3 regions of the Rhizobium bangladeshense genome follow, and region 2 is predicted to be linked to each of the others. Evidence: predicted binding sites of a transcription regulator. Region 2 holds the regulator's gene; each other region holds the start of a gene.

Evidence for each region. Region 2 encodes PhoB, which activates phosphate uptake and scavenging genes when phosphate is short. Its sites were predicted from a motif close to TGTCATNNANCTGTCAT; they were not measured.
Region 1: a site for PhoB is predicted at 4,361-4,377, ahead of J2J98_RS21200 (arsenate reductase/protein-tyrosine-phosphatase family protein). Genes of this name have one in related genera too.
Region 3: a site for PhoB is predicted at 8,397-8,413, ahead of olsB (l-ornithine N(alpha)-acyltransferase). Genes of this name have one in related genera too.

Annotation. Positions count from the first base shown of each region.
Region 1 covers NZ_CP071613.1:40,244-50,515, reverse strand. The annotation lists gene J2J98_RS21215 (methyl-accepting chemotaxis protein) at 1-749, shown strand, start outside; partial or broken gene J2J98_RS21210 (PAS domain-containing protein) at 867-1,120, opposite strand; gene J2J98_RS21205 (PhoX family protein) at 1,599-3,491, opposite strand; gene J2J98_RS21200 (arsenate reductase/protein-tyrosine-phosphatase family protein) at 3,804-4,307, opposite strand; gene J2J98_RS21195 (glutathionylspermidine synthase family protein) at 4,506-5,663, opposite strand; gene J2J98_RS21190 (DUF1190 domain-containing protein) at 5,665-6,258, opposite strand; gene J2J98_RS21185 (DUF350 domain-containing protein) at 6,270-6,671, opposite strand; gene J2J98_RS21180 (DUF2491 family protein) at 6,705-7,364, opposite strand; gene J2J98_RS21175 (ion channel) at 7,361-8,416, opposite strand; gene J2J98_RS21170 (YjfI family protein) at 8,517-8,963, shown strand; gene J2J98_RS21165 (PspA/IM30 family protein) at 8,960-9,694, shown strand; gene J2J98_RS21160 (nuclear transport factor 2 family protein) at 9,827-10,219, opposite strand.
Region 2 covers NZ_CP071612.1:513,005-523,276, forward strand. The annotation lists gene pstC (phosphate ABC transporter permease subunit PstC) at 1-97, shown strand, start outside; gene pstA (phosphate ABC transporter permease PstA) at 94-1,413, shown strand; gene pstB (phosphate ABC transporter ATP-binding protein PstB) at 1,429-2,244, shown strand; gene phoU (phosphate signaling complex protein PhoU) at 2,289-3,002, shown strand; gene phoB (phosphate regulon transcriptional regulator PhoB) at 3,162-3,845, shown strand; gene J2J98_RS02505 (GcrA family cell cycle regulator) at 4,491-5,024, opposite strand; gene J2J98_RS02510 (aspartate aminotransferase family protein) at 5,445-6,644, shown strand; gene argF (ornithine carbamoyltransferase) at 6,682-7,596, shown strand; gene J2J98_RS02520 (Hsp33 family molecular chaperone) at 7,687-8,679, shown strand; gene J2J98_RS02525 (hypothetical protein) at 8,790-9,374, shown strand; gene apaG (Co2+/Mg2+ efflux protein ApaG) at 9,557-9,949, opposite strand; gene J2J98_RS02535 (O-succinylhomoserine sulfhydrylase) at 10,173-10,272, opposite strand, start outside.
Region 3 covers NZ_CP071612.1:395,057-405,328, reverse strand. The annotation lists gene lptC (LPS export ABC transporter periplasmic protein LptC) at 1-200, opposite strand, end outside; gene sppA (signal peptide peptidase SppA) at 425-1,375, shown strand; gene J2J98_RS01970 (integration host factor subunit beta) at 1,405-1,704, shown strand; gene J2J98_RS01965 (LapA family protein) at 1,906-2,238, shown strand; gene J2J98_RS01960 (GNAT family N-acetyltransferase) at 2,259-2,693, opposite strand; gene J2J98_RS01955 (SRPBCC family protein) at 2,756-3,211, opposite strand; gene J2J98_RS01950 (class I SAM-dependent methyltransferase) at 3,566-4,660, shown strand; gene J2J98_RS01945 (TrmH family RNA methyltransferase) at 4,657-5,517, shown strand; gene lspA (signal peptidase II) at 5,514-6,017, shown strand; gene J2J98_RS01935 (PAS domain-containing hybrid sensor histidine kinase/response regulator) at 6,073-8,352, shown strand; gene olsB (l-ornithine N(alpha)-acyltransferase) at 8,461-9,339, shown strand; gene J2J98_RS01925 (NADP-dependent malic enzyme) at 9,608-10,272, opposite strand, start outside.

The DNA of each region.
Region 1 (10,272 bases), on a different replicon from region 2:
TCGCGATACAGGCAAACGACAGCGCCCGCCAGTCTGGTGCGGTTGTCGCCAATGCGGTCGATGCCATGGGCAAGATCGAGCAATCCTCGAACCAGATCTCCAACATCATCGGCGTCATTGATGACATCGCCTTCCAGACCAACCTTTTGGCGCTCAATGCGGGGGTGGAAGCGGCGCGCGCAGGAGACGCGGGCAAGGGCTTTGCCGTGGTCGCTCAGGAAGTCCGTGAACTGGCCCAGCGTTCGGCCACTGCTGCCAAGGAGATCAAAGATCTGATCCGCAACTCATCTGTCGAGGTCGGAAATGGGGTCAAGCTCGTCAGCGACACAGGCGAAGCGCTGAGGACGATCGAAACATACATCGTCACCATCAACCAACATATGGACGCGATTGCCACCTCGTCGCGCGAGCAGTCGGTAGGGCTGTCCGAGGTCAATACTGCCGTCAATCAGATGGACCAGGTGACCCAGCAGAACGCCGCCATGGTCGAGGAAGCGAATGCCGCCGGAGCCACACTTGCAAATGAGGCGAGTCGACTGCGCGGCTTGATTGGACAGTTTCAGCTCGGTACCCAGACGGTTGATCCGCTCGCGTCGCAGCGGCGAACAAGCGCCTTCGCGAAAGCCGGAGTGACCCCAGCTCCCGTTGCCTCGCCTGTCCGCGGCATGATCGGCAAGGTCGCGAACGCATTCGCGGTGAAGGGGTCTGCGGCTGTCGCAGTGGCGAACGAAAGCTGGGAAGAGTTTTAAGTGGTAAATTTCAGGCGGGAGCTTGAGAGGTCCCGCCCGAGTATCACGGTTCCTGAAGAACCGCTTCGCAACTCGCGGCCGGCGCTCGAGTGGCCAAAGCCACCCAGGCGCGTCCGAGTGGCGTAGCACTGACCGGTCGGACAGGAGGCCGGCATCGTTCTCGGCCGGCAGGAGTGCCGGATCGATCTCTGGCAGCGACGTTACGAACTGCGGAGCGTCAATTTCCTGACCGAACCAGACCAGCCGACCAACTCGATCACACGGCGGTTCATGGTGATCGGTCGGCCGCGCGGATCGAACAGCGCGATACCCTCGTTCATGCTGCGGAAGGTGGAGCGGATGGTGCGGGCTTCCGCCTCTTGGTATTGCCTCCATCATTGAGGACGTCGAAAGAAAATCGGAGACTAAGTTCCATAAATAGTATTATGCCACTTTTTAAAGTAGGGGGCGGATTCCATTTTCAAATGCAGCTAGGAGAATAACCGCCATAGTTACAGGAGGATGGAATGGCCCGCTCTTTCGTGCAGTTGAGTTTGGACGAACGCGCAGATGCATGCGAGGAAGATCAGTCAGGCAGAGATCGCACGCACCCTCAGCCGTGACCGCTCGACGTTCTGCCGTGAGCGTCGTCGAAACTACTGGCATGATCGCGAAGTTCCTCTCGTCCAAGGTACTGGCATGTGACGGCTCGGCGCCGTCTGCAAGGATGCAGACGCGCCTTCAGGAACCATGGACCATTTGCGCGAGGACATCGAGAAGTCGACGAACCGCGATCAAAGGCGATGTTCGAGACCTGCGAGGGGGCGCTGAAACCAGCGCCTCCCAATCTGTCGTTGTGACGCTCAGTGGCTATCCGACAAGCGCATTGTCGGCGCGCTTGATCGCAAGGATGGTCGAGCGCGGCAATTTGCCTTCGCCGTCTGGAAAGGGCGCATCGGGGTGCTGAATGCCGACGAACATCGTCCGCTTATCCGCCGACCAGGTCATGCCGGTGACTTCCGAGCCTTTCGGGCCGGTCAGGAAACGTTCGATGCGGCCGGTCGCCGGGTCGCCGGCAAGCATCTGGTTGTTGCCCTGGCCGAGGAAGTCGCCTTCGTTGGTGTCTTCGCCGTCCGTCTGGATCCACAAGAGACCGGTCGAGTCGAACATCATGCCATCAGGCGAGTTGAACATGTTGCCGGAGTTGATGTTGGACGAGCCGGCATAGGCATCCTTGTGAACGTCGGGATTGCCGGCCATGACGAACAGATCCCACTTGAACTTGCCGCTGGCATGGTCCTCATTTTCCGGATACCAGCGCACGATCTGGCCGTAGGCGTTTTTCTCGCGGGGATTGGCACCGCCGACCGGCATTTCGTCGCCGCCGGCATTATTCTTCACGCCACGATTGGTGTTGTTCGTCAGCGCGCAATAGGCCTCGATGGCGACCGGGTTGATGGCGACCCACTCCGGACGGTCCATGGTCGTGGCACCGACCTTCGAGGCGGCCTGGCGGGTGAAGACGTGGATCTCGTCCATCTTCATGCCGGTCGTTTCCGGCGTCAGCGCCAGCCACTCACCATTGCCGTCATCAACAAACTTGGCGACGTAGAGCGTGCCTTCGTCGAGCAGTTTGGAGGTGTCGACGCCCGGCACGTAGATGCCGTTCGAAACGTATTTGTAGAGGAACTCGCCACGTTCGTCGTCACCCATGTAGACGACCACGCGACCATTGCGGGCAATCACGACAGCGGCGTTCTCGTGCTTGATGCGGCCGAGCGCGGTGCGCTTGATCGGGGTGGACGTGGCATTGGACGGATCTATTTCCACGACATAACCGGCGCGCCGGGGTTCGTTCGGGTTTTTCGACACGTCAAAACGGGGATCGAAGACCTCATAGCCATACCGGGTTTCGGCTGCGATGCCGTAGCGCTTGAAGTCGTCGGGCATGGCAAAGTTCGGATCGGACGAGCCAAAATATCCGTTGAAGTTTTCCTCGCAGGTGAGATAGGTGCCCCACGGCGTCTTGCCGGCGCCGCAGTTGTTGAAGGTCCCAAGACAGTCGGTGCCGTTCGGATCGGCTTCGGTCTTGATAAGATCGGAACCGGCGGCCGGACCGGAGATCTTCATCGGGGTCAGATGGGTGATGCGGCGATTGAACGGGCTGTCGACCACGATTTCCCAGCCCTTTTCGCCTTCGGCGACTTCCATGACGGTGACACCCTGCAGGTTCTGTAGGATCTTCACATCGTCGGCGCTCTTCGGCATGCCCTTTTCATTGTGCGGAAGATTGATTTCGTTGTTTACATATTCATGGTTGACGGCGATGACCTGACGGTCGCCGATCACGAACAGTTCCATGCCGTCGGTGTTCTCGCCGAAGACCTTGTCGGAGTTTTCGACGCTTACGCCGTTGGCAGGATCGAGATCCGGGATATTGGAAAACAGCGGCTGGCCCCACTTCGCGAGCGGCTTCCAGGCATAACCTTCCGGGACATGCACGGTGTTGTCGGTGAAGACAGGGATCGGCTTGAACGCGAAGCGCGAATCGGTGTCCTGCGCCTGCGCCGAGGTGGAGGACATCAGATTGCCGAGCGTCCCCATTGCGGCGGCAGCTGAACCGACGGCTAGGATGCCACCGAGGAAACCGCGGCGTGAAACAGCCGATTCGACGACGCGGTCGAAATCGGTTTCGGCCGGCGGTGGGTTTTGCAGTTCGTCCCATTCGTCCCAGGACAATTTGCTGGTGTCGATATTAGCCATGGTGCTTCTCCTTTGTTGTTTCTTGGAACAATTCCGACAGCGGCTTTATCTTTGTAAGATCACAACCGGATGATGAACGAGTGACCGTCGGCATGAGGTGGGTGAAGCTGTCTCTGGAGCGTCATTCTCTGCAAAAGGCCAACTCCAACCAACTTTCCGCCTCCGAAATGCAAGCCGGAAGATGATCACGGTGGACGGGGATCTGCTTGCCCATTGTCAGGAAACGGCGCTCGATGCAGCCACACGAACCACCCTGTAGCTGGCCAGGTTGCCTGTTCTCTGAACGTCGCTAACTATTCCAGCGTCAGAGCCCTAAGCCTTCTCCGCGTCACCAATGTCCTTGATGTGGTGCTGCAGGCTCATCCGATCCAACGAAGCAAATGGCAGGTTGATAAAGATGTTCAGGCGCCTCTCCAACCCGGTCAGGACCTGCATAAAGGCCTGCTTGCGTTGCCAAGCCTCGTCTTCGACAAGGATCGGGTCAGGACAGCGCCAATGCCCGGTGATCGGCAGGCCCGGCCATTCCGGAAGCGCTTCGCCGGCGGCGGTATCACTGAGGGTGAAGACAAAATCCAGGTCGGTCGCCCCAGCATCCGCAAAATCCCGGAAATGCCGAGGCTTGATGTCTTCAATCGGGTAGTCTTCGTTCCGAAGCAGCTGCAGGACGGTGGGCTCGATCACCGGCGCCGGATCGACAGCAGCGCTGAAGGCTTTGAATCGTCCCTTGCCGATCTTGTTCAGGATTGCTTCAGCCATCACGCTACGTGCGGAATTGCGCCGTGATAGAAAGAGCACGCGATAGATTCCGTCCTGCATCAATCCCCCTCGGATAGCGATATCGGAAATCGATAGAGCTATGCCAAGGTTCGGTGACAGTTTTATGAAGCGGAACGACTGTGGCCTCCCCGACGACAAGGGCAGGCAAAGCAGTCCAAAATCCTGCCGGTGTCCGACGCTCAAAAACGGCCTCGCGTTTGAGACCATGGGAGACGGACGACTGCTTCGCCGATCCATTTACCCGACTATGACGTGCGGCACGAAACGCGATAGATTTGCGGTTATACGCGAGCGGTCCTCGCGGACGGCAAGGCCGCAGGCACGGTCGCCGGCGATCCAGCTGCCAAGCACGGCAAAACCGCTGTCGCTTTCGAAAAGCGGTGCATAGGCCTGAACGATGAACCCTTCGTCGCCATAATCGCCGGGCGCGGAAATCAGCTCCCTCCCCTCTCGAAATATCGTCACGTTCTCGCCTTCTCTCGACAAGAGTGGTTTGCGCACGTAGTCGGTCAGGGTCGAAGCGGCCGGGTCATCGTGGAAATAACTCGGCAGCAGGTTCGGGTGATTAGGGTGGCGCCGCCAGAGCAGCGGCAGAAGCCCTTTGTTGGAGAGCACGGACTTCCAGGCGGGCTCAACGAAAACATCGCCGGAGCGCGCCAGTTCGCGAGCGAAGGGCTCGCGCAGCATGAATTCCCATGGGTACAGCTTGAAGCAACGGTCGATCACCCGATCCTTGAGGTCGGTGTAGCGACCCTGCGCATCGATGCCGATCTCCCGAATGTCCAGAAGCTCGACGCGATGGCCCGCCTGCACCGCACAATCCATGAGGTAGACCGTCGTGCCTCGATCCTCCTCATTGTCGGTTATCGCGGCGAAGTGGAAGATTGACTCCTTGGGAAATTGGTCGAACGCCTCGACAAGGCTTTCCTGCAGGAAATTATACTGGTCCGAATCTTTGGGCAGAACACCCAAAGCAACCTGATCGGTCAGCCAGTTGAACTGGAAATAGGCCGTCTCGAATACCGAGGTGGGGGTATCGGCGTTGTATTCGAGCAACTTGGCCGGGCCGTTGCCGTCATAAGCAAGATCAAAACGGCCATAGAGGTGCCGGTCGCGGCGCTGCCAAGATCGCTGCACCACATCCCGCAGATCCTCCGGAATGGCCAGCCTGTCGAGCGACTCTTCGCTGCTGACGATCTCGCCGACCAGATCCATGCACATATCATGCAGTTCCTGGCTCGGCTCCTCGATCTGCATCTCGATCTCATCGAGCGTGAACGTATAAGCGGCATCATCGAGCCAATAGGGCTCGCCATACATGACGTGAAATCCGAAGCCGACGGCCCGCGCCTTGTCACGCCAGTCAGGACGCGCCGGAAGGGTGATGCGATTCATGTCAGCCGCCGAAACTGAAGGACGAACGGCCGCCGAAGCCTTGCCGGGCAACGGTGCGGGTATTGACGTTGACCGGCTTGACACTCTGGCGCGAGGGCACCGTCACGCTGTCGCTGCCCGAACGAACGGTGGTTGTGACCGTCTGCCCCGAGCGGTTGCGATAGATAGGCGTCGAGCCGTAATAGGAACCACTCGCCTCCTGGCGCCGGCGATAGTCGTAATAGTCGCTGATATTGTTGAGTGCCGAAGACAGCACGTAGCCTGCCAGGAACGGCACGAAGAAGTTGCCGCCTCCGCCGCCATTGTTGGTGACAGTGTTGGCCGGCTGTTCGGTGCACTGGCCCTTGCCGTATTCGGCCTCGCAGGCGGCCATGCCATTGAAACGCGGCGCTGCGGCGAGATGGGCGCGCATGGCATCCTGATAGCCGGTCTGGCAGACCTGCCGATCCATGCCAGCGGCCACGCATTGGTCGACGGAAGTGAACATTATATCCGAAGGAGCCTCCTCGCCGCAGCCGGACAGCGCCAGGGTTGAGGCAGCGATGGTGCCAAGGGCCAGGAAAGGTCGCCTGTGCCCGCTCATGCGTCTGCGCATCTTTCCCTCCCTCAATAGGTCATGCAGGCGGCGTTGAGAATACCGACGACGAGCGCGATTCCGCCGCCCCATATACCGGCAGCGATGTCGTCGGCAGTGATCTTGTCATGCAGATCTTTCATGGTGAAGTTTGCTATGTAGAAAGCGAGGATCTGCGCCAGAGTGCCTATCACCGCCCAAATGATATAGTCGACGATGCTGACCGAATTGGCTGCGGCCGAAGCCAGAGGCAGGCTGAAGCCGACAAGTGCGCCTAAGAAAGCCGTGACGGCCGCAAGATTGCCGGCGCGAATAAGCTGAACCTCCTTTTGCGGGGTCAACCAGGTATAGATCACCGCGAAAACCGCGTATGCGGCAAGACCGACGGCGAAATAACCGAGGAAAGCAGGCAGCCCCGCCACGTAGTCGAGCATCGAAAAAGTCCTCCATTGAAATCGACAAGTCTCTCAGACGCGACGAACGTCGGCCGGAGCCAATCCATAACCGATCAGAAATTCCACCGAGCTGCCCGCCTGCCTCTGTCCGAGATCGAGGTCGCGCTCGACGTTGATCAGAAGCATCTCCCGCGTCGAGCCAAGTGGGCGGTAATACAACATGCAGGTCTGATGGATGGAGCGCTGCGCCTCACCATCGTCGACCTTTTCGACAAATTCCACTAGTTGCGCCCGTTCCGGCCCGTCGCCCCAGAATCGGTTATAGAGGATCCCATCAGCATCATAAGATGGCTGGCCGATCAGGCCATTCGGCCCGGTCCAGCGGTTCCATTCGCTTTGGCTGACGGGCACGACGCTGTCCCAAGGCTGATAAAAGCTGATGTCGTCGATCGCTTCACCCGGCTTGCCCGCCGCCGACATCACCTGAATCATCCGGTTCTCTTCATCATAATAGCGCGACAGAACGGTTGCGGCATCGAGTGAAACCTCACCGTAGCCGGCGATGATGAACGGCCCGCTTCGAGGCAGCGGCATGGCCGGCTCACCGCCCAAAGCATAGGCTTCGAGGGAGAGGAAATCGATCTCGAGCGCCCCGCCTATGGCCGCGCTCAGCGGGCCAAGCTCTTCGGCCAAGGGCTTCTCATTCTTGTTTCCGCCGAACCAGCCGATCATGTCACGTCTCCCAATCGAGCCCAGGCAATGACAGCGGGATCTAGCCGCATTCCGCTGATGTAGTAAAGGGTCTCGCCGCCCTGCATCAGCGTCTCGTCCCGGCAATTGAGGTCCGTTACGCCGTGGCTCAGCATGCCTACGAGCGTTACATTATGCCGACGCTTGAGGCTTAAAAACACGTCGCCATAGGACAGGGGCGTTTCCAAGGGCGGCACCGCCAGGGAAAAGGCCGTGTCAGTGGATGCGGCCGATAACAACCGTGCGGCTATTTCCGAAGAGCCCGGATCCCGTGCGGAGCGCGACAGAAGCTCCTCGGCGAGCGAACCCACAGCCTCGACACGCGGCCGACGCTGCTTGACCATCTGCGCTGTGCGATCATCGGCGAAATAGGCTACGATATGGGCATTGGGCGCCTGATCCTCGGCAATCAGGACGGCGGCCAGCGTTTCATCGTCATTTGCTCCGCGCGCTATGATCGCACGCGCCTTGGCCACTCCGGCCCGCAGCAAAGCGTCGGCATCGGCCAGCCGCTCCGTTCTGATATAGTCGGCATAATTGCTGGCGGGATTTTCCGGCAGGTCCTTGGCGACCAGAACGGTCATCGGTTCGTTGGCATGCCGCTCGGAATGCAGCAGCCGCAGCGTTTGGTATGTCTGCCCCTCCTGCCAGCCCAAAACGATGATATGACCGGTACGTTCGCTGTAATCACCCAGTCCGCGCATGCGATTCCTCCAGATCGTACCGATAGCCGTCAACAACTTGCCAAGAACAGCGGTAAAGATGGCAATGCCACCAGGCAGGACGACCAGAACGGTGATGATGCGGCCGAGTCCTGATTTCGGGGAAAGATCGCCATAGCCGACAGTCGTTGCCGTAACCATATAGTAATAGAGAAAATCGACCGGGCTGCCGACGAGATCGTCCTCGCCGGCCAGCAAAAAGAGCAGGTAGGAAGCAACCAGATGGGCAACAAGGATAAGCAGAAGGGCTGACCACGCCAATTCGCTGAGCGACAGATATACACGCCGCAGTAATGAAGCGATAAATGGCAAGCGATTCCCCCCGTTCTAAGCTGTAGCCTACCGGAATTTATTTCGCGCGCCAGACCTTTAAGTTGTAATCCGACTACCCAGATATTTGCGACGCCAACCGATGGAGGACCTTTTGGAGACCTGGAACCTTACGACTTTAACGCGCCTATTCGCGGCCGATCCGGAAGCGCTGGGCGATGTTGATGTAGCCGTACCCGAACATGGAGACGTCATCTGCGTAACCCTTAAGGAAAGAGGCGATCTGGACGTCTTCGTCACGGTGAGCGGAGAGCGCGATATTCTCGTCAGCGTTGTCCTTGCACCATGCAAAGACGTGCCCAACCGGGAAGCCTTCGAACGGATGGTTCTCAAGACGCACAAGTTCGTGCCGCTGTCGAGCTTCGGCATCACCACGATTGATGGCGAGGAATGGTATGAATTGTTCGGCTCGCTGTCGGCGCGCTCGTCGGGCGAGACCGTGGTCGAGGAAGTCGCCATACTGGCTGCCAATGCGGTCGATGCGGCGCACATGATTGAAGAATGGAAAAGCGGGGAGATTGCAGCGTGAGCACCTGGGGAAAGATTTTTACCGCCATTCGCGGCGGCATTAACGAGGCAGCGGAAGCGGCCGCCGACAGCCAGTCGATGCGCATCCTCGACCAAGAAATCCGCGATGCCGAACAGTCGCTGCGCCGGGCGCGCTCCGATTTGGCCGGCATCATGGCGTCGAACAAGAGCGTCATGCGCCGGCTCGAAGAAAACCGTGCGAAGGAAGCCAAGGACACCGACAGCGCCCGGGCGGCGATCTCAGCGGGCCGCACGGATCTCGCGCAGGGTCTCGCGCAGCGCATTGCCAACAGTCGCGCCGAAATGCAGCGAGACCAGGACGAACTCGATCGGCTGCTGCCTCGCCAGCAGCAGATGCTGCGCACGATCCAGGAGACCGAATCGCGTATCGCGCAGATGAAGCGCGAGGTGGAGAATGTCAAAGCCAATGAGTCGCTGCTGCGGGCTCAGTCGGCGATTGCCCATAGCCAGTCGGGCATCAACACCCGTCTCGGCAGCGCCGTCCAAAGTCTCGAACGCATCAAGAAGCGCCAGGAAATCACCGCCGGCCGCATCGAAGCCGGCGCTGAACTGGCAGCGCTGGAAAACGGCAGCGATCTCGATCGTCAGCTGCGCGAGGCCGGCATTGGCAGTTCGAGTGAATCGGCCGACGACATCCTTGCACAGCTGATGATACCGAGGCATTCCGCCGACCCGGTCTTGCTGCCAGCGCCCGCCGGCAACAAAGACTGAAAATTCCCGGAGCGGCGGCCCGTCGACAAATTTATTCCTGAAGACGGAGCGGCCGCACGAGGAACTTCGCTGGATCTCGCAAAGGCGAAGATCTCTTTCGTCACGGACGGCAGTGAAAAGCCGATCCCGTGGCTATTGGCGCCCGACGGCTGTTGCCTGCGACCAGACAACCATCCATTCGCCTTCGCGGTGTTCATAAGTATCTGTGTGCCAATATTCCGCAGGCGGCACGGCGTGTCCGTTGAAGAAAACTTCGAGGCGCGCACGATACCGTATCACGGCGACGGGTCCATGGAGGCGAACCGCAATGTCACCCGGCTCCCAAACCCGATATTTGATGTGTCCGGCTGCGACGGCGCCTAGATATTCATCGCGCGAGAGGGCCACGCCGATTGGCGTGATCAGTTGAAAATCATCGGCGTGAAGAGGTTTGGCTGCTGATATATCGGCTTCGACCAGTGCACGCAGTCGGGTCCGCTCGATCTCACGGATGTTGTCAGCCTCAGTTTGAACATCGCTTGTCATTCTCAACTCCTGAATGCATTTGCTTTTCGCGGCGCGGTCAATTTCGACGAGCG
Region 2 (10,272 bases):
TGCCTTCGCCCTTGGCATCACGCTGTTCTGCATCACGCTTTGCCTCAACATCTATGCGCTCTACATCGTGCGCAAATATCGGGAGCAGTACGAATGACGAATATTGTTTCTCCCGTCGCCGGAACCATTTCCAAGGCGCCGCCGCGCCGCGATATCGGCATCAAACGCCGCTATGCCGCCGAGCGCCGGTTCCAGGCCTATGGCATCGCCGCCATCGCTTTCGGCCTCATCTTCCTCTTCATCCTGCTGTGGACGGTGATCGGCAAGGGCTACACGGCCTTCCAGCAGACGTCGATCACCCTGCCGATCGAATTCGCCGAGAAGACGATCGACCCGAACAACAAGCGCGCGACCGACCCTTCGGTGCTGATCGCCGCCAACTATCCGGTTCTGCTGCGCGATGCGATCGTCAAGCAGCTGAACATCAATGCATCCAGCCGTCCCGATGTGCGTGAGGCCACGGCCATGCTTTCCAAGGGCGCGCCGATCCAGCTGCGTGACATGGTGGTCGCCGATCCTTCGATCATCGGCAAGACCGTCAACGTCACGCTGCTCGCTGATGCTAATATCGACAGCGCCAACAAGGGCCAGATCGACCTTTCGGTCGAGGAGAAGAACCGCAAGGTCAGCGACAAGCAGGTCGGCTGGATGAACGAGCTGAAGGCGAGCGGTGCGCTGACCAAGGAGTTCAACACCGGTCTCTTCGTCAATGGCAACTCCAGCCGCCCGGAGGCTGCCGGCCTCGGCGTCGCCCTCATCGGCTCGCTGTATCTGATGCTGATCGTGCTGGTTCTGTCTCTGCCGATCGGCGTGGCAGCCTCGATCTACCTCGAGGAGTTTGCGCCGAAGAACAAGCTGACGGACCTGATCGAGGTCAACATCAACAACCTCGCCGCGGTTCCGTCGATCGTCTATGGTCTGCTCGGCCTCTCCGTCTTCATCAACTTCATCGGTCTGCCGCGCTCGGCTTCACTGGTCGGCGGCCTGGTGCTGACGCTGATGACCCTGCCGACGATCATCATCGCCACCCGCGCCGCACTGCGCGCCGTGCCGCCCTCGATCCGCGCTGCAGCCCTGGGCCTCGGCGCTTCGAAGATGCAGATGGTGTTCCACCATGTCCTGCCGCTTGCCATGCCCGGCATCCTCACCGGCACGATCATCGGTCTGGCGCACGCGCTCGGTGAAACCGCGCCGCTGCTGTTGATCGGCATGGTCGCTTTCGTCGCCAATGCACCGACCACGCCGCTCGATCCCTCGACGGCGCTGCCCGTGCAGGTCTATATGTGGGCGAACGAGGCGGAACGCGCCTTCGTGGAGCGTACTTCGGGTGCCATCATCGTCCTGCTCCTGTTCCTGGTTGCCATGAACATGGGTGCCATTCTCTTGCGTCGTCGCTTCGAGCGCCGCTGGTAAACGGAGTTAAACATCATGAACATGTTGACGGAAGCTGCAGTTGAAAAGGCGCTGGATCAGAAGATGAGCAACGTCCCGTATAAGATGATCGGACAGGATGTCTCCGTATACTACGGCGAGAAGCGCGCGCTTTTCGATGTCAACCTGAACATCCGCGAAAACACCGTAACCGCCCTGATCGGTCCTTCCGGCTGCGGCAAGTCGACCTTCCTGCGAAGCCTCAACCGCATGAACGACACGATCGAGGGTTGCCGCGTCACCGGCAAGATCACGCTGGACGGCGACGACGTCTATGATCCGGATATCGACGTCGTCGAACTTCGCGCCCGCGTCGGCATGGTTTTCCAGAAGCCGAACCCGTTCCCGAAGTCGATCTACGAAAACGTCTCCTACGGCCCGCGCATCCATGGTCTCGCAAAGTCGAAGGCCGATCTCGACCAGATCGTCGAGACCAGCCTGCAGCGCGCCGGCCTCTGGAACGAGGTCAAGGACCGCGTGCACGAGTCCGGCACCGGCCTCTCGGGCGGCCAGCAGCAGCGCTTGTGCATCGCCCGCGCCGTTGCCGTCAGCCCGGAAGTCATCCTGATGGATGAGCCCTGCTCGGCGCTTGACCCGATCGCCACCGCCAAGGTCGAGGAACTGATCCACGAGCTGCGCGAGAATTACACGATCGTCATCGTCACCCACTCCATGCAGCAGGCCGCGCGCGTTTCGCAGCGCACCGCCATGTTCCACCTCGGCAACCTCGTCGAGGAGAACGACACCGACAAGATGTTCACCAATCCGGACGATCCACGTACCCAGGACTACATCATGGGTCGCTTCGGCTGATTGCGGCGATCCGAAGCCTTCCCGTTATTCGAGGACAAAGCCCAATGGCATCGACACATATTTATTCTGCCTATGATGATGATCTGAAGTTCCTGTCCAGGCGGATTTCCGAAATGGGCGGCCTGGCCGAACAGATGGTCGCGGAATCCGTCCGGGCGCTGGTCAACGGCGACACGGCGCTGGCGCAGAAGGTCATCTCCGACGATGTGATCCTTGATCACACCGAGCGCGAAATCGGCGACAAGGCGATCGTCACCATCGCCCGCCGCCAGCCGATGGCCGCAGACCTGCGCGAAATCATGGGTTCGATCCGCATCGCCGCCGATCTCGAACGCGTCGGCGACCTCGGCAAGAACACAGCCAAGCGCGTCATCGCCGTGCAGAGCACCGGCGTTCCCCGCAAGCTCGCCCGCGGTCTCGAGCACCTGTCCGAGCTGGCGCTGGTCCAGCTCAAGGAAGTGCTCGACGTCTATACGACGCGCGCCGCCGACAAGGCGACCGCCATCCGCGAACGCGATAACGAGATCGACGCGATGTACACGTCGCTGTTCCGCGAGCTGCTGACCTACATGATGGAAGATCCGCGCAACATCACGAGCTGCACGCATCTGCTCTTCTGCGCCAAGAACATCGAGCGCATCGGCGACCACGCCACCAACATCGCCGAGACTATCTACTACATGGCAACGGGCGCCCAGCCGGAAGGCGATCGCCCCAAGGATGACAGCGCCAACACTGTCGGCGCCGCGACGGAATAATCGTCACGAACCAGCGGACCGGGCCAGCCGCCCGGACCAACCACTTGCGTGCGCGCCCGTTCGGGGCGCGCAAAGAGGTCGCAGCCAATTTCTGAAGATGCGCAGGACGCCTGCTTAATCGCCCCGGTTTAAGGCTTTTGCGCGAGGAGACGGACACGCATGATCCCGAGAGTCGCAGTTGTTGAAGACGAGGAAGCCCTGAGCGTACTTCTTCGCTATAACCTGGAAGCGGAAGGCTTCGAGGTCGATACCATCCTGCGCGGCGACGAGGCCGAAATCAGGCTTCAGGAGCGCACGCCCGACCTTCTGATCCTCGACTGGATGCTGCCCGGCGTCTCCGGCATCGAACTCTGCCGGCGCCTGCGCATGCGGCCGGAAACCGAGCGGCTGCCGATCATCATGCTGACGGCGCGCGGCGAGGAGAGCGAGCGCGTGCGCGGGCTGTCCACCGGCGCCGACGATTACGTCGTGAAGCCGTTCTCGACCCCCGAACTCGTCGCCCGCGTCAAGGCGATGCTGCGCCGTGCCCGCCCTGAAGTGCTGTCGTCGGTGCTGAAATGCGGCGATATCGAGCTCGATCGCGAAACCCATCGCGTCCACCGCAAGAGCCGCGAGGTCCGCCTCGGACCGACCGAATTCCGCCTGCTGGAATTCCTGATGTCGTCGCCAGGCCGGGTCTTTTCCCGCTCGCAGCTGCTCGACGGCGTCTGGGGCCACGACATCTATGTCGACGAACGCACCGTCGACGTCCATGTCGGCCGCCTGCGCAAGGCGCTGAATTTCTCCAACATGCAGGACGTCATCCGCACCGTCCGCGGCGCCGGTTACTCGATGGAGGCCTGAGGTTGAGGAGAGTGCATGTGGCCGGCGCTCCCGCCCGTGCAGCGGTTCCCAGGCCCTTCATCGCACCGGCGCTGGGTATGAGCCAGCACGGCCTCACCTCGGTCATCCAGGCACCACCTCTCCTCCGTCATCCCAGGGCTTGACCCTGGGATCCATGCGGCTGGCGCTGCGGGAGGAACGATGGCATTCAGCTGCAGGGAAGTTATCGAAGCCGAGTGCCTGTTGTGGATCCCAGGGTCAAGCCCTGAGATGACGGAGTGTGGGTTGGCGTTCTAGCCTAACGCCCGCTGATGCAGCTTGTGAAGCGGCGCTTTTGCCGCAAATTCATCGCGCCTGCGAGGGCTGTGCGTCTCGGCGCCACCTCTCCATCGCGCCTGCAGAGCCAACCTGTCCAGGCACCATCTCCCCTCCGTCATCCCAGGGCTTGACCCTGGGATCCATGCGGCTGGCACTGTGAGAAGCGCGATAGCATCGAACTGCAGGGAAACAATTGAAGTGGTGTGCTTGGTTGCGGATCCCAGGGTCAAGCCCTGGGATGACGGAAAGTGTGGTCGGCTTTGCTGCCAAACACAAAGGTCGCTTCCCCACTCCGATCATAAAAAACGGGCCACTCGGCCCGTTTTTTTGTCCGTGGATGCAGCCCGCTCAACTTGCCCGTGCAGCCGCCCGGCGCCGTTCGTTGACCGGCTGGTAGGCAAGCTTCTGATGATAGCCGCAATAGGGTGAGTTGTCCGGGGACTCGCAGCCGCAGAAATGGAAGTCTTCCTTCAGCGGATCGCCGACCGGCCACTTGCAGGTGCGTTCAGTCAGCTCCGTCAGGCCAAGGCGGCGGGAAATCGGCACGACTACGTTGCCGGCCGGCACATATTCCATCTCCTCGACCGCATCGACCTCGATCTCTTCCTTCAGCATCGTTGCGCCCTGCTGGCGGGTAACGGTGCGGGTGGTGATCCGGGAGGCGTAGTTCGGCGCACGCGGCGCTGAAGTCTGGCGCTTCGGCGTGCGCGCCGCTGTGGCTGTGCCGCCGGCCTTGGCACGGCCGGGAAGGCTCAGCCGGTGCACCTTGCCGATGACGGCATTTCGGCTGACCCCGCCAAGCTGCGCCGCGATCTGGCTGGCACTCAGTCCTTCCGACCAAAGCTTCTTGAGTTTCTCGACCCGCTCGTCTGTCCAGTTCATGCCCTGTCTCCACCTTTTGCGTTGGTGATGGCAGAATCCCTCACCGTTGTCCCGGAAGCCTCCGAAACAAGAAACGCCTGATCAATTTTGGTGACTAGTTCCGCCGCATGCAGTCTAGTAATTGAACTTTAACCTAGTGTGAGGCTGACTCCGTGACAAGAGTCGCGGGAATCCGGATGAATCGAATTTCAAGTTTTCCCCAACTTGCTGCCTCCGCGTGTCATTTCTGCAATAATGCCTGTTGAAGGCCGGAAACGCCCCTGTACTAGCTTGCTGCATGCGCTAAGGCCGCAGTTTTGTTGACATTGCAGCGCGAAAAGGAAATAGTACCGCTTGCCGCCGAAAGGCGGCATTTTTAATTTGTCGGGCTTGGTGTCTTTAGCCGGAGTCCGGGCATGACAACATTGGGAGACCCGCGCCATGGCTGAAGCCGCGCCGCTTTATGACACCTATTCTCGCGCCCCGCTGCGGTTCGAGCGAGGCGAGGGCGTATGGCTGATCACCGAAGGCGGCGAGCGTTATCTCGATTTCGGCGCCGGCGTCGCCGTGACATCGGTCGGCCACAGCAATCCGCACGTTGTCGCAGCGCTGAAGGAGCAGGCCGATAAGGTCTGGCACCTCTCCAATATCTATGAGATCCCCGGCCAGGAGCGCCTCGCCAAGCGCCTGACCGACGCAACCTTTGCCGACAAGGTGTTCTTCACCAATTCGGGCGCGGAGGCGCTCGAATGCGCCGTCAAGACGGCGCGCCGCTATCAGTTCTCCAAGGGCCACCCCGAGCGCTTCCATATCATCACCTTCGAAGGCGCCTTCCACGGCCGCACGCTCGCGACGATCGCCGCCGGCGGCCAGGAGAAATATCTCGAAGGCTTCGGCCCTAAGGCGCCGGGTTTCGATCAGGTGCCCTTTGGCGACATCGATGCCGTCCGCGCCGCCGTTACCGATGCGACGGCAGCAATCCTGATCGAACCGGTGCAGGGCGAGGGCGGTGTGCGTCCTGCAACCAACGAGTTCATGAAGGCGCTTCGCCAGATCTGCGACGAAAAGGGCCTGCTGTTGATCCTCGACGAGGTGCAGACGGGCGTCGGCCGCACCGGCAAGCTCTTCGCCCATGAATGGTCCGGCATCACACCCGACATCATGGCCGTTGCCAAGGGCATCGGCGGCGGTTTCCCGCTCGGAGCCTGCCTTGCCACCGCGGAGGCCGCTTCCGGAATGAAGGCCGGCACGCATGGTTCGACCTATGGCGGCAATCCGCTTGCCATGGCCGTTGGCAGCGCCGTGCTCGATATCATTCTCGCGGATGGTTTCCTTGAGCATGTGCGCGACGTGGCGCTCGTCTTCCGTCAGGGGCTTGCCTCGCTCAAGGATCGTTATCCCGACGTGATCGAGGATATCAGAGGCGAGGGGCTTCTGCTCGGCGTCAAGGCTGCGGTTTCCTCCGCCGAACTGCTGCAGGCGATCCGCGCCGCGCACCTGCTCGGCGTGCCGGCGGGCGACAACGTCATCCGCCTTCTTCCTCCGCTCGTCGTCACTGCCGAGGAAGCCCGCGAAGGGCTCGCGCGCCTCGAGCGCGCCGCCGAGAGCATCCGCGCCTCCAAGGTCAAGAAGACGGCTTGAAAGGATCGCCGCCTTCGGGCGCACGACAGGTAAGAACATGGCTCCCAAACATTTCCTAGATCTTTCGGCGGTCACATCAGCCGACCTCAGAACCATCATGAACGACGCGCTCGCCCGCAAGCAGGCCTTCAAGGCCGGCAAAGACGACAAGCCGCTCGCCGGCAAGATGCTGGCGATGATCTTCGAGAAACCGTCGACGCGCACCCGCGTCTCCTTCGACGTCGGCATGCGTCAGCTCGGCGGCGAAACACTCTTCCTTTCGGGCACCGAAATGCAGCTCGGCCGCGCCGAGACGATCGGGGACACCGCCAAGGTGCTGTCGCGTTATGTCGATGCAATCATGATCCGCACGACCGAGCATTCGCGCCTGCTGGAGCTTGCCGAGCACGCGACCGTGCCTGTCATCAATGCGCTGACGGATGATACCCATCCTTGCCAGATCATGGCCGATATCATGACCTACGAGGAGCACCGCGGCCCGATCAAGGGCAAGACCATCGCCTGGACCGGCGACGGCAACAATGTGCTGCATTCGCTGGTCGAAGGCGCCGCGCGCTTCGGCTACCGCATGAACATGGCCGTGCCCCTTGGTTCGGAGCCCAAGGATCACTATCTGAACTGGGCCCGCAATGAGGGCGCCGAAATCATGCTCTGCCATGATGCCGACCGTGCGGTCGCCGGCGCCGATTGCGTGGTGACCGATACCTGGGTCTCCATGAATCAGGAACATCGGGCCCGGGGTCACAACGTCTTCCAGCCTTATCAGGTCAATGCGGCCTTGATGGCCAAGGCCGGCAATGATGCATTGTTCATGCATTGCCTGCCCGCTCATCGCGGTGAGGAAGTGACGGACGAGGTGATCGACGGCCCGCAATCCGTGGTCTTCGATGAGGCGGAAAACCGTCTTCATGCGCAGAAGTCGATTCTTGCTTGGTGCCTGGGCGCGATCTGAACCATAATCGGAAGCCTGTAAGTCACGGACTTGCGGCCGCGCGAGCGAAGGGCACGCTGACCCTTTGCTTGAGAACTAGGAGTGAATGCCATGGCAGAAGCTGCAGCCGCCCTCGGCCAGTTCGATTTCGCCGGCGATGATCATGTCGTCCCCTTTCAGGTGGAGGGTCTGGATGTGCGCGGTCGCGCCGTCCAGCTCGGGCCCATGCTCGATGCCATTCTCGAGCGCCATCACTATCCCGCGCCCGTCGCCCGGCTGCTTGCCGAAGTGGTCGTGCTGACGGTGCTGCTCGGCACCTCGCTGAAGTTCGACGGCAAGTTCACTGTGCAGACCAAGGGCGACGGCCCGGTCGATCTCCTCGTCGCCGATTTCTCGACGCCTGACAACGTCCGTGCTTATGCCCGTTTTGACCGGTCGCTGCTCGACAAGGCCGTCGCATCAGGCGAGACCGAGCCGGAGCAGTTGCTCGGCAAGGGCGTGCTCGCCTTCACCATCGATCAAGGCAAGTTCGCTCAACCCTATCAGGGCATCGTCGCGCTCGATGGCACCTCGCTCGAAGAGATTGCCGGTGTCTATTTCCGCCAGTCGGAGCAGATCCCGACGCGCGTGCGCCTGGCTGCGGCCGAACTCTTGGACCGTGACGACGCCGGCAAGCCGCGCCATCGCTGGCGCGCCGGCGGTCTCGTCGCCCAGTTCCTGCCGGAGGCGCCGGAGCGCATGCGCCACCCCGATCTCCACGGCGGTGACGGCGACAACGGCGACCGCCCCCATGGCGAGGACGACGCCTGGGTCGAAGCGCGTTCGCTTGTCGAGACCATCGACGCCGATGAGTTGACGGATCCGCAGGTCGGCACAGAACGGCTCTTGTTCCGCCTGTTCCACGAGCGCGGCGTGCGCGTCTACGAACCGCGCGCCGTCTTCGACCGCTGCAGCTGTTCGCGGGAAAAGATCGGTAACGTGCTGAAGGGCTTCACCGCCGAGGAGATCGAGGCCAGCCAGGAAAATGGCGAAATCGCCGTGACCTGCGAATTCTGCTCGACCACCTATCGCTTCCAGGCGGCCGAGCTTCAGCCGGCGGAATAACATCGGTCGCGCGCAGCGCGCGAAAAAAATGGCATTGCAGCGGCACCGTGGCTCGACTTTCGGTAGTTACTGTGCACCTATTCCCCAACTGGTACTTTGGGGTGGGCCTTATGCGCTTTTTATATTTCGTACTCGCATTAACGGCTGCGATGCCACGAATTGGCTTGGCTGACGAGACAAACCAATGGAAAGAGATCGGCGATTGGAGCGTGGCTGTCGATCCGACCTTAGACAATGGCTGTTTTGTTCTGACTTCCTTTGATGACGACACCATTTTTCGTCTTGGTTTCAATCTCCGGAAAAAGGACAACCCTTTTTACATCATGCTCGGAAATCCAAACTGGAAATCCCTGGAGAAAGGGAAGCGCTATCCCCTCGAACTCTCGTTAGGCGAGTATAAATGGACGGCTGATGCGACAGGTCTGGATCTCCCTGGCTTCAAATCATTATGGATTGATTCCAAGGATCCTGACTTGATTGCGGAGTTTGCGGGTAAACTGAGTTTCCGCGCCAGCTTTAGAGGAAAGCAGATTGTAGCCCTCGGTCTGAAAGATTCCGCCAGGGCAGCGGATGAGTTGCTCGCCTGCCAAAAGGCGGTAAACGATGCGGTCGCAAAACAGCCAGCACCGCCGCAATCTAAAGATCCGTTCGAAGCAAAGCCAGGTACTCAGGCCTCGGATCCTTTCGATCTTTAGTAGATTGATAATTGGGCAAGCCTGGGATCCACGGCTGTGCGACCAGATCGATCTTGCATCCCCCAGGTATTGGTCGGCGCCGGCACGCGGATGAAGGGGCAAGGCTCCGCAATCTGGGTCGCACGTCCACCAGAACGTTCTGCTACTTTGCAGTGATGAGTAGCATTTTCTACGCTACGCGTTCAATTAAGCACGCGTAGCAGACCCGGCGAATCCAGCGAGAAGGCGGGGATGTCGACGTCGAACAGCTCGCCTTCATCCGTTTCCATCTGGTAATGGCCGAACATCAGCCCTGACGGCGTGTCGAGCGGGCAGCCGGAAGAATATTCATAGGTGTCGCCCGGGCTGAGCCGCGGCTGTTCGCCGACGACCCCCGGACCGGTCACCTCGTCCACCTGTCCGTTCTGGTCGGTGATGTTCCAGTAGCGGTTGACCAGGCGGACAGCGACGCCGGAATTGTTGCTGATAACAATCCGGTAACCCCAGACATAGCGATCGTCTTCCGGATCGGATTGCTCCTCCAGATAGAACGGTTCGACCACGACTTCGATATCTCTTGTGAGGGCGCGATACATGCCTTGCACCTTAGTCAAGATATGTTACCCGTATCTTATAAGAAGGGCCTGCCCGTCAAGAAACGGAACGTTGATCAGCGGTCAAATGCTCATGATCGAATGGTTTTCGATCGTTAAGCCTAATTGCCAGCGTTAATTTTACTTCGCAACGCCGGCGCGGGTGAACTTGTTCCCGCAGATGGGCGGCCGGATTTGCATGAAGCCCGGCCGCCATTGTCGTCGGTCAGCCCGAGACCTTGGCGAGTGCCCGCGCGAAATCCTCGATCAGGTCTTCCGTGTCCTCGATGCCGGCCGAAAGGCGCACTGTGCCCGGAGAAATGCCG
Region 3 (10,272 bases), 120 kb from region 2:
CCTTCGAACTTGACGTTTTCGGGCAGGTACAGGCTCACCAAAGCCACCGTCGCGAGGGCGCCGGCGACGATGAGGGCGGCCAATGGCAGCAAAATCTTCAGTCTCCGCACGCGGGCGGAATGGAACAACGCGTCGCCATAGGGGCTCCTGCCGGAGCCCGCATAAGCGGCATGTCCGTTGTTCTTCAGGGTATCGAGCATAGGTCTCGTTCCATGTACGGTGATTTGCCTCGGCTACGCAACAAAGCGGCCAGCAATCACAGTTCGTTTCGCATTATTACATTGGCTTGCCAATATGGAATTTTTTCTGCAACAAGCAACAAAACGGAAAAACATCAAAAAGTGGCTTTCGTACGCGCCGCTGCCATCAATTTTACCGGATCCATCGGCGTCACGCCGACGCCGGGCCAGCGCTGGAGGTTTCTATGGACAGTTCGATCATCGCGGATCGCCGGCGGCTGCGCCGCAAGCTCGGCTTCTGGCGCATCGTCGCGGCCGCCCTCATCGTGGCGCTCGGTGTTGCCTTTTACCGCTTCGCCCTCGGCGAAGCCGGCACGGCAAGCCCGCATATCGCCCATGTGACGATATCGGGGCTGATCGTCGATGACGACGAGCTTCTGGAGCGGCTGAAGAAGGTCGAGACCAGCGATCACGTGAAGGCTGCGGTGATTTCGATCTCCTCGCCCGGCGGCACGACCTACGGCGGCGAAAAAGTCTTCAAGGCGATCCGTGCGATATCAGCCAAGAAGCCCGTCGTCTCCGACGTGCGCACGCTGGCCGCCTCCGCCGGCTACATGGTCGCCACCGCCGGCGATACCATAATTGCCGGTGACAGCTCGATCACCGGCTCGATCGGCGTCATCTTCCAGTATCCGCAGATCCAGCCGCTGCTCGACAAGATCGGCGTATCTCTGCAGGAGATCAAATCCTCGCCGCTCAAGGCCGAGCCCTCGCCCTTCCACGAGGCAAGCGAGGAAGCCAAGGCAATGATCCGCAACATGGTGATCGACAGCTATAACTGGTTCGTCGACCTCGTCGCTGACCGGCGCAAGCTGCCCCGCGAGGAGGTGCTGAAGCTCGCCGACGGCACGATCTATACCGGCCGGCAGGCGCTCACGGCAAAGCTCGTCGATACGATCGGCGGCGAGGCAGAAATCCGCTCCTATCTCAAATCGCGCGGCGTCGACGCCGATCTGCCGATGGTGGATTGGGACAAGAAGGACAATACGCCCTTTCTGCTCGCCGGGGCTGTTTCGCGGTTGATTACGATCCTCGGTTATGACGATCTCGTCAAAGGCCAGGATATCAATGGAATCCTGCCCCCAAAGTTGCTTCTTGACGGGCTGCTTTCAGTTTGGCAGGTTGGCCGCGATTGATAAGAAATCAATAATTTAAGGGGGCGACTGTGATCAAGTCCGAATTGGTGCAGATTGTTGCGGCACGCAACCCGCATCTCTATCATCGCGACGTCGAAAATATCGTCAACGCGGTTCTCGACGAGATCACCGATGCACTGGCTGCGGGCAACCGCGTCGAATTACGCGGCTTCGGCGCGTTTTCGGTCAAGAACCGCCCCTCCCGCTCCGGCCGCAACCCGCGTACCGGCGATACCGTCTTCGTCGAGGAGAAATGGGTGCCCTTTTTCAAAACCGGCAAGGAACTGCGCGAGCGGCTCAATCCCGGCCAAGCCGACGAAGAGGATTGAGCGGCGCAAGCTGCCTGCGGCGAAACCGCACTTGAACTTAAGGGCTGTTTTTCTATTCTGCTGGCGTGTCGAGCCGAGATGATCATCCATTTTGTCTCGATGCGTGGATTCAACTGCTACAGCGTCCTTTGCGCATGTTGCATGCGTGGCGCTGGCGCAGGAACGCGCCCGGTATAACAGGCGCAAGCGTGGAGACCTGAAATGGCCAAGAAGATCGTCAACCTTTTGATTCTGCTGCCGCTCGGCGTCATCCTCATCGTCTTCTGCGTCGCCAACCGACAGAGCGTCACGCTCGCCTTCAATCCGTTCCGGCCAGACGACCCGGTGCTCGCGGTCTCCGCGCCCTTCTTCGTCTTCCTGTTCATCGCGCTGATATCGGGCATGCTGATCGGCTCGGCCGCCACCTGGTTCAGCCAGGGAAAACACCGCAAGCGCGCCCGTACCGAGGCCAAGGAAGCCATTCGCTGGCAGGGCGAGGCCGACCGCCACAGGACCCGTGCAGAAGACATCGCCAGCCAATTGCCGTCGCGGTAAGATTGCCTTTCACAGGCGCGTCAAACCGGGTGGAAGCTCAGCTCCTCATAATCACCTTCCGGCGAGGCGCCGTTGCCGGTCACCGCAAAACCGCGGGAAAGGTAGAAGGCCTTCGCGCGCCGGTTCTTCACCAGGCATTTCAGCCGGTACTTATGTTGCGGCCATTCCGGCAGCGCCTGCAGCAGGGCCGTGCCGGCGCCGAGACCCTGGAATTCCGGCCTTATATAGAGCATGTGGATGAAATCGTCCTCCGGCCAGAGTGACAGGAAGCCGGCAAGGCCGCCATCGGCATGGTCGCAGACGAAGATCGTCTCACCATTGGTATGAGCGGAAAAATCCTCGCGGTGGAATTTGCCGGGATCGACCCAGACGAATGTCTGGCGCCGCACGGAAAGATAGATATCCGCGAGCATTTCCTGGTCTTCCGCCCGCGGCGGCCTGATGTTCCATGTCATGATGCCGGGATAACAAAGGTTCCTGCCCGCGCCAAGCCTAAAGCCGAGGCGCTCGGCGGCATTCAGCCGGTCGCAGCCTTCGCGACGACGGCGGCGTTGAAATCCGAAAAGAACCCCACGGCGAGCTTCTGCGAAGTCGAATCGAGCAGACGCGCGCCGAGCTGTGCGAGCTTGCCGCCGAGCTCGGCCCTGGCGCGGTAATACAGGATGGTCTCGTCGCCCCTCTCCTCGAGCACGATATCGGCGCTGCCCCTGGCGAAGCCGGCAATGCCGCCCTTGCCTTCCGCCGACAGCGTATAGCTCTTCGGCGCATCGACATTGGACAGCGTCAGCAGCCCATGGAAAGTGGCGGACAGCAGACTGAACTTCACTTTGATCGTAGCCTCGAAAGCGTCTGGCGACAGCCGCTCGATGCGCTGGCAGCCCGGGATGCAGCCGCGCATGATTTCGGGATCGTTGAGCGCTGCCCAGACGAGGTCCCGCGGCGCGGCGATCAGTTCTTCGCCGGTGAAATCCATTCGATGGTCCTATCTCGATTCGGTCGATTTATCCCAAGGGGAAAGCCTTTTGCCAAGGCGTGAGAAAATGATATCCGGCCGGCTTGCGATCCGGTGCGTGGAATTGGAGGGTGCTACAAGTCCAACGTCCTCATCCTGGGCCGCGGTTCGCATCCGCTGCGCTTCCGTACCTTCGCCGCCGGCCACAGCTATGTAGTGACAATCGGTTGCGCGCGCAGGCCTCCGGAGTTTGAAATAAAGCCCGCGCCCCTGCGCAGTTGATCCGGTACGGTTTTCTGGGCTACTGCATAATTCCAGGTCCTGCCGAGGACGCAGCCCTATCACGCCACCCCGAAAGAGACGCGGAAGAGCACGTTGAAACAGAGAGAGAGCCGGCCGGGCCAGAAGAAGACATCAGCCCCCGCCGGTGAGGGCCGGAGGGACGCTCGGGCCGGCCGGCCGCCGAAGCCGGTCGCGCCTGCCGCTGCTCGCGGGTCGGCGCGCGAGGCTTTAGCCCCTGTCGCAGCCGGGCGTTTGTTGATGACCCGCACCGGCGAGCGACCGGTGGAACGCGTGCCTGTCATTCTCGAATCACTCGGCGCCGGCGATTTCCACCTGATCGACAGCGGCGACGGCCAAAAGCTGGAGCAATACGGCCCCTATCGCATCATTCGCCCGGAAGCGCAGGCGCTGTGGCGGCCTTCGCTGGCGCCCCAAATCTGGGAGAAGGTCGATGCCGTCTTCACCGGCGATCCCGATGAGGAAGGCACCGGCCGCTGGCGCTTCCCGAAGGCCGCACTCGGGGAGACCTGGCCGCTCAATCTGCTCGGCGTCGATTTCCTCGGCCGCTTCACCTCGTTCCGACATGTCGGCGTCTTCCCCGAGCAGATCGTCCACTGGAGCTGGATGAAAGAGGCGGTCGAAAAGGCGGGCAGGCCGCTGAAGGTACTCAATCTCTTCGGTTATACCGGCGTCGCTTCGCTGGTCGCCGCCGCAGCCGGCGCCGAGGTCACCCATGTCGACGCGTCGAAGAAGGCGATCGGATGGGCGCGTGAGAACCAGGCGCTCGGGCACATGGAGAAGCTGCCGATCCGCTGGATCTGCGAGGATGCGATGAAATTCATCCTGCGCGAGGAGCGCCGCGGCAGCCATTACGACATCATCCTCACCGATCCGCCGAAATTCGGCCGCGGCCCGAATGGCGAAGTATGGCATCTGTTCGAGCATCTGCCGCTGATGCTCGATGTCTGCCGCGAAATTCTCTCCCCGAAGGCGGCCGGCCTGGTGCTCACGGCCTATTCGATCCGCGCCAGCTTCTATTCTATCCACGAGCTGATGCGCGAAACGATGCGCGGCGCCGGCGGCGCGGTCGAATCCGGCGAGCTGGTCATTCGCGAGGCTGGCCTCGACGGCAAGACGCCGGGCCGCGCGCTTTCCACCTCCCTCTTTTCCCGCTGGGTGCCGAAATGACCAAGGATTTCCACGATCAGGGACCGCGCAGGGTCGGCCAGGTGAAGGAAGTCACCTCGCTCGCCAATCCGATCATCAAGGATATTAAGGCGCTGACGAACAAGAAGTCGCGGGAGGAAAGCGGAACTTTCCTCGCCGAAGGGCTGAAGCTTGTCATCGATGCGATCGAGCTCGGCTGGACGATCCGAACGCTGGTCTATGCCAAGGCCGCCAAGGGCAAGCCGCTGGTCGAGCAGATGGCGGCCAAGACCGTCGCATCGGGCGGTCTGGTGCTCGAAGTCAGCGAAAAAGTGATCGCTTCGATCACCCGGCGCGACAACCCGCAAATGGTCATCGGCATCTTCGAGCAACGCTGGACGCCGCTTAGGGGCGTCCGGCTGCAGGAGGGCGAGACGTGGGTGGCGCTCGACCGGGTGCGCGACCCTGGCAATCTCGGCACCATCATCCGCACGGCCGATGCCGCCGGCGCGTCCGGTATCATTCTGATCGGCGAGACGACCGATCCCTTCTCGCTTGAAACCGTGCGGGCGACCATGGGCTCGGTGTTCGCCGTTCCCGTGGCGCGGGCGACGCCGGAGGAATTCCTGGCCTGGCGGAAGTCGGCCGGCGTTTCCGTCGTCGCCACCCATCTGGCCGGCGCGGTCGACTACCGTACGATCGACTATCGGAGGAAGCCCACAGTGCTCCTGATGGGCAACGAACAATCCGGGCTGCCGGACCAGCTTGCCGGAGACGCCGATGCGCTTGCCCGCATTCCGCAGCAGGGCCGCGCCGATTCGCTGAACCTCGCCGTCGCCACCGCTGTCATGCTTTTCGAGGCGCGCCGCCATCTCCTCTCACTTACCGAGGGCAAATGACCGAACCGACGCATGCACGCCCCGCGCTGTTTTCTCGCCCGGCGCCGATCCTCTTCTTCATCTTCTTCGCCGTTCTCATCGACCAGGCCGTCAAGATCGCCGTCGATCACTATCTGCCGCTGCAGCAAGCCGTTCCCGTCGTTCCGATGCTGGCGCTCTACCGCACCTATAATCTCGGCGTCGCCTTTTCGATGCTATCTGGCATGGACGGCTGGTTCATCGTCGGGATGCGGCTCGTCATCGTCGCCTTCGTCATCTGGCTGTGGTACCGCACGGCAAAAGACCGCTGGCTCGCCCATCTCGGCTATGCGCTGATCATTGCCGGCGCGATCGGCAATCTTGTCGACCGCTTCGCCTACGGGCATGTGATCGACTACATCCTGTTCTACACCGAAAACTGGTCCTTCGCGGTGTTCAATCTCGCCGACAGTTTCATTACCATTGGCGCCGGCTGCGTCATTCTCGAGGAGCTGCTGCTGCCGAAAAAGGCCGGCCGCTAAAATCTTATCGAATTCCTGAAGGCATTCGGAACGGGCCTCATGTTAGGCAGATAGCATGCAGAGCCTGGGACAGTTGCAGGAAAGATTGTCCGCCGCCTTCGGCGGACCCGTCGCCAAGCCGCTTGAGGAGCGGATGGGGCAGCCCTCCCCGCGACCGCGCACAGCGGCACCTGCGGAAACCGATGAGCGTCAAGGAGCGGCCCCGACACGGCGCCTCCTGTTCTACTGGCTGGGCGGCGCCGGCCTCCTTGCCGCGACGATCCTCATGCTGCTTGCTCATGCCGGCGACCCGCTGCTGCTCTCAGGCGGCCTTGTCGTTCTCGGCCTCGCGGTCATCGCCAGCTACGCCGTCCTGATGGTTCGCCGTCGGAGATCAATCAGGTCCGGCCGCCAGACCCGGCCGGAGTGGAACGACGGCGCAAAGCTGTTTGCCGATGTGCACGACGTGCTCGGCGACATCACCGTCAGCCGCAGCATGGACCGGCGCATCATCTCCGCCAACGACACGTTTCGCCGCCTGACCGGACGGCTGCGTCCGGAAGGACGCACCTGCGAGGAGATCGGCCTCGCCTTCCGGCCCGGCCCCGTCCCGCATTGTTACGATGTCGAGATTTCGACACCGGAAGGTCAGCGCATCTTCCTCTGGCGTGACGTCGTGACCCGCGATCCCGCCAATGGCCGCCTGCTGCTGCAGAGCGTTGCCCGCGACGTCACCGAAGAGCGGCTGATCGCGCAGAGCCGCGAGGAGGCTCGCCAGAAGGCCGAATATAACAGCGCCGCCAAATCCAGGCTGCTAGCCACCGTCAGCCACGAAGTGCGCACGCCGCTATCGGGCATCCTCGGCATGACGCACCTGATTGCCGAGACGCGGCTGACGCAGGAGCAGCAGAATTATCTCGCGAGCATCCGCCAATCCGGCCACGCGCTGACGCAGCTCGTCGAGGACCTGCTCGATTTTTCCACCATCGAAGTCGGACGCTTCGAGCTGCATCCGCGCTCGGAATCGCTGCGGAAGCTCCTGGAAAGTGTCGTCGAAATGCTCGCCCACCGTGCGCATGAAAAGGGTATCGAGATCGGCGCCACGGTGTCGTCCGACGTGCCGGAGAATATGAGCTTCGATGCGGCGCGGCTGCGCCAGGTTCTGTTCAACGTCATCGGCAATGCAGTGAAGTTCACCCAGGCCGGCGGCGTCTTCATCCGCGTCCTGCTCGACGCAGGCGACCTTTTGATCACCGTGGCCGATAGCGGTCCCGGCATGACGGCGGAGGAGCAGGCGCGCGTTTTCGGCGAGTTCGAGCAGGGCGGCACCATTGCCGACAAGAGCAGCGGCACCGGGCTCGGCCTTGCCATCTCCGCCCGCATCATGCGCGAATTCGGCGGCGCATTGACGGTTGCCAGCGAAAAGGGACTGGGCAGCACATTTTCGATCCGCTTCCCCGTCGACATCGGCAGCGAGCGGCCCGACCGGCGAAACACGCTGCTTGCCGGCAACAGCGTCGTGCTCTTGGCGCCGGCAGGTGCGGCGCGCACCGCCATCGCCGAGACGATCACCGCGCTCGGCGGCATCTGCCAGCTCGTTGCGGACGGCGAGACGGCACGGGCAAGGCTGCTCGGCATGGCGACCGGCGGCCGGCGGCCGACCGATATCATCGTCGACCATCGCATGTCGGCGGAGTTTTCGGCTCATCTCGCCGACCGCGCCGAAATCGCCGCCCTCGGGCTGCGCAAGGTTCTGCTCGTCAATCCGGAAGAGCGCAGCGCCCACCCGCTCGACCTGTTCGATGCCTGGCTCATCCGGCCTCTGCGGGAACAGTCGTTGATCGATGTGCTGCGCGGGCGCATGCGCGGCATGGAGAAGCGCGACGCGTTGAACGACAATCAGCCGGGCTTGGGCCCGCCCATGGCCGAGACGCTGGTTGCTGCACACGGCCTGCGCATTCTGCTCGGAGAGGACGATCCGATCAATGCAATGCTGGTGCGCGTCATGCTCGAAAAGGGCGGACACAAGGTGCATCACGTCGAAGATTTCGAGACGCTGCTCGATTGCGCCCTCGGCGAGGTAAATGAGCGGCCTGACATCATCATTAGCGATCTGTCGATGCCCGGCGGCAACGGCATCGACATGCTGGGGCGGCTGCGCGGCCACGAAAGGCGTCTTGATCTTGACCCGGTGCCGGTGATCGTACTCACCGCCGACAAGAGCGACGAATCGCGCCGCCAGGTCTTGCTCAACGGCGCCAACCGCGTCATGGTGAAACCGGTGGACCCGGTGCGGCTGCTGACGGAAGTTCAGGCGGTCGCAGCGCTTTCCGCCCGCCGGGCAGAGGCGCGGTAAGGCGCCGCCGAACCGACAGGCTTGTTGCGCCGGCAAATGCAATATGTCACTTTCCTGTCGTACAGAAGTGTTTTATGGCGTCGATAAGCCGGCAACGGGAGAATCGCCATGTCCTCCATTGACATTCTGAATCGTGACGTCACCGCAGAGACTGCACGGCCGTCGACGGCTGCCGGGCAGAAGGACGGCGACATCCTCGGCCGGATCGGCAATCTGGAAACCCGCCTTGCCCGCACGGCACGCGAGATCGATGCGGCGCAGGCCGTGCGCTACCGCGTCTTCGTCGAAGAAATGAAGGCGCAACTGCCGCCGGAGGCCATGCGCCGCGAACGCGATTTCGATGCCTATGATGCGTTCTGCGACCATCTTCTCGTTCTCGACCGTTCGCTCGAGGGCGATCCGGAAGACCAGATCGTCGGCACCTATCGACTGCTGCGCCAGGATGTGGCCACCGCCAATGGGGGTTTTTACTCGGCTTCCGAATTCGAGATCGAAAGCCTGCTCGCCAGGCATCCCGACAAGCGTTTCATGGAGCTCGGACGTTCCTGCGTGCTGCCGGAATACCGCACCAAACGCACCGTCGAGCTTCTGTGGCAGGGCAACTGGGCTTATGCGCTGAAGCACGGCATGAGCGCGATGTTCGGCTGCGCCTCGTTCCCCGGCGTCTATCTCGAAAGCCACGCGCTGGCGCTGTCCTTCCTCTACCACAATGTGCTGGCGAAGGACGAATGGGCGGTCGGCGCGCTGCCGCATCTCGCCCGCAACATGGATCTGATGCCGGCCGAGGCCGTCAACCCGAAGCGGGCGCTGATGGCCCTGCCTCCGCTGATCAAGGGCTATCTTCGACTTGGTGCGATGGTCGGCTCCAGCGCGGTCATCGACCATGCCTTTAACACGACCGACGTGCTGATCGTGCTGCCGATTTCCAGCATTTCCGACCGCTACCTGAACTACTACGGCGCCGACGCCGGCCGCTTTGCAAGCTGATCGCTTCGTCGCACTACCGTCTGGTAAAGGGCAACGGCTACCCCTCACCCTAACACTTGCCCGGGTAGAGCCACGGGTCTCGTACTGTCCTTCGGCCCCCCAAACGAGACGAGGGGACCGCCACACCAGACATGGATGGGGACGGAAAGGCCGCGGCATATCACCTCGCCCCGTTCGCCGTGCGAAGGTGGCGGCAGCCGGATGAGGGGCTGATCTCGCCGATCTGCCAGGCACAGAACACTGTCCCCTATGCGGGCGTGATAGCCCTCTACGAACCGCCATAGGCGGCGATCGCCGCCATGTTGACGATGTCGGAATCCTTGGCGCCCATCGAGGTGATCTGCACCGGCTTGTCCAAGCCGACGAGGATCGGGCCGATCACGGTGGAGCCGCCGAGTTCCTGCAGCATCTTGGTCGAGATCGATGCCGAGTGGAAGGCCGGCATGACGAGCACGTTGGCGGGGCCGGAGAGCCGGCAGAAGGGATATTGCTCCATTACCTTGCGGTTCAGGGCGACGTCGGCGGCCATCTCGCCGTCATATTCAAAATCGACGCGCCGCCGATCGAGGATCTTGACCGCTTCGCGCACCCGCTCGGAGCGTTCGCCCGAGGGATGGCCGAAGGTGGAATAGGCAAGCATGGCGACGCGCGGCTGATATCCCATGCGCCGCGCGAGGCCCGCGGCCTCTTCGGCGATATCGGCAAGCTCTTCGGCGGTCGGCATGTCGTGCACAGCCGTATCGGCGACGAAAACCGTGCGGCCGCGGCAGAGCGCCAGCGACACACCGATGACGCGATGGCCGGGCTTCGCGTCGATGCAGCGGCGCACATCCTCGAGCGCCGTCGAATAGTTGCGGGTGATCCCCGTCACCATGCCGTCGGCGTCCCCGAGCGCCACCATCGTCGCGGCGAAGTGGTTGCGATCGTTGTGGA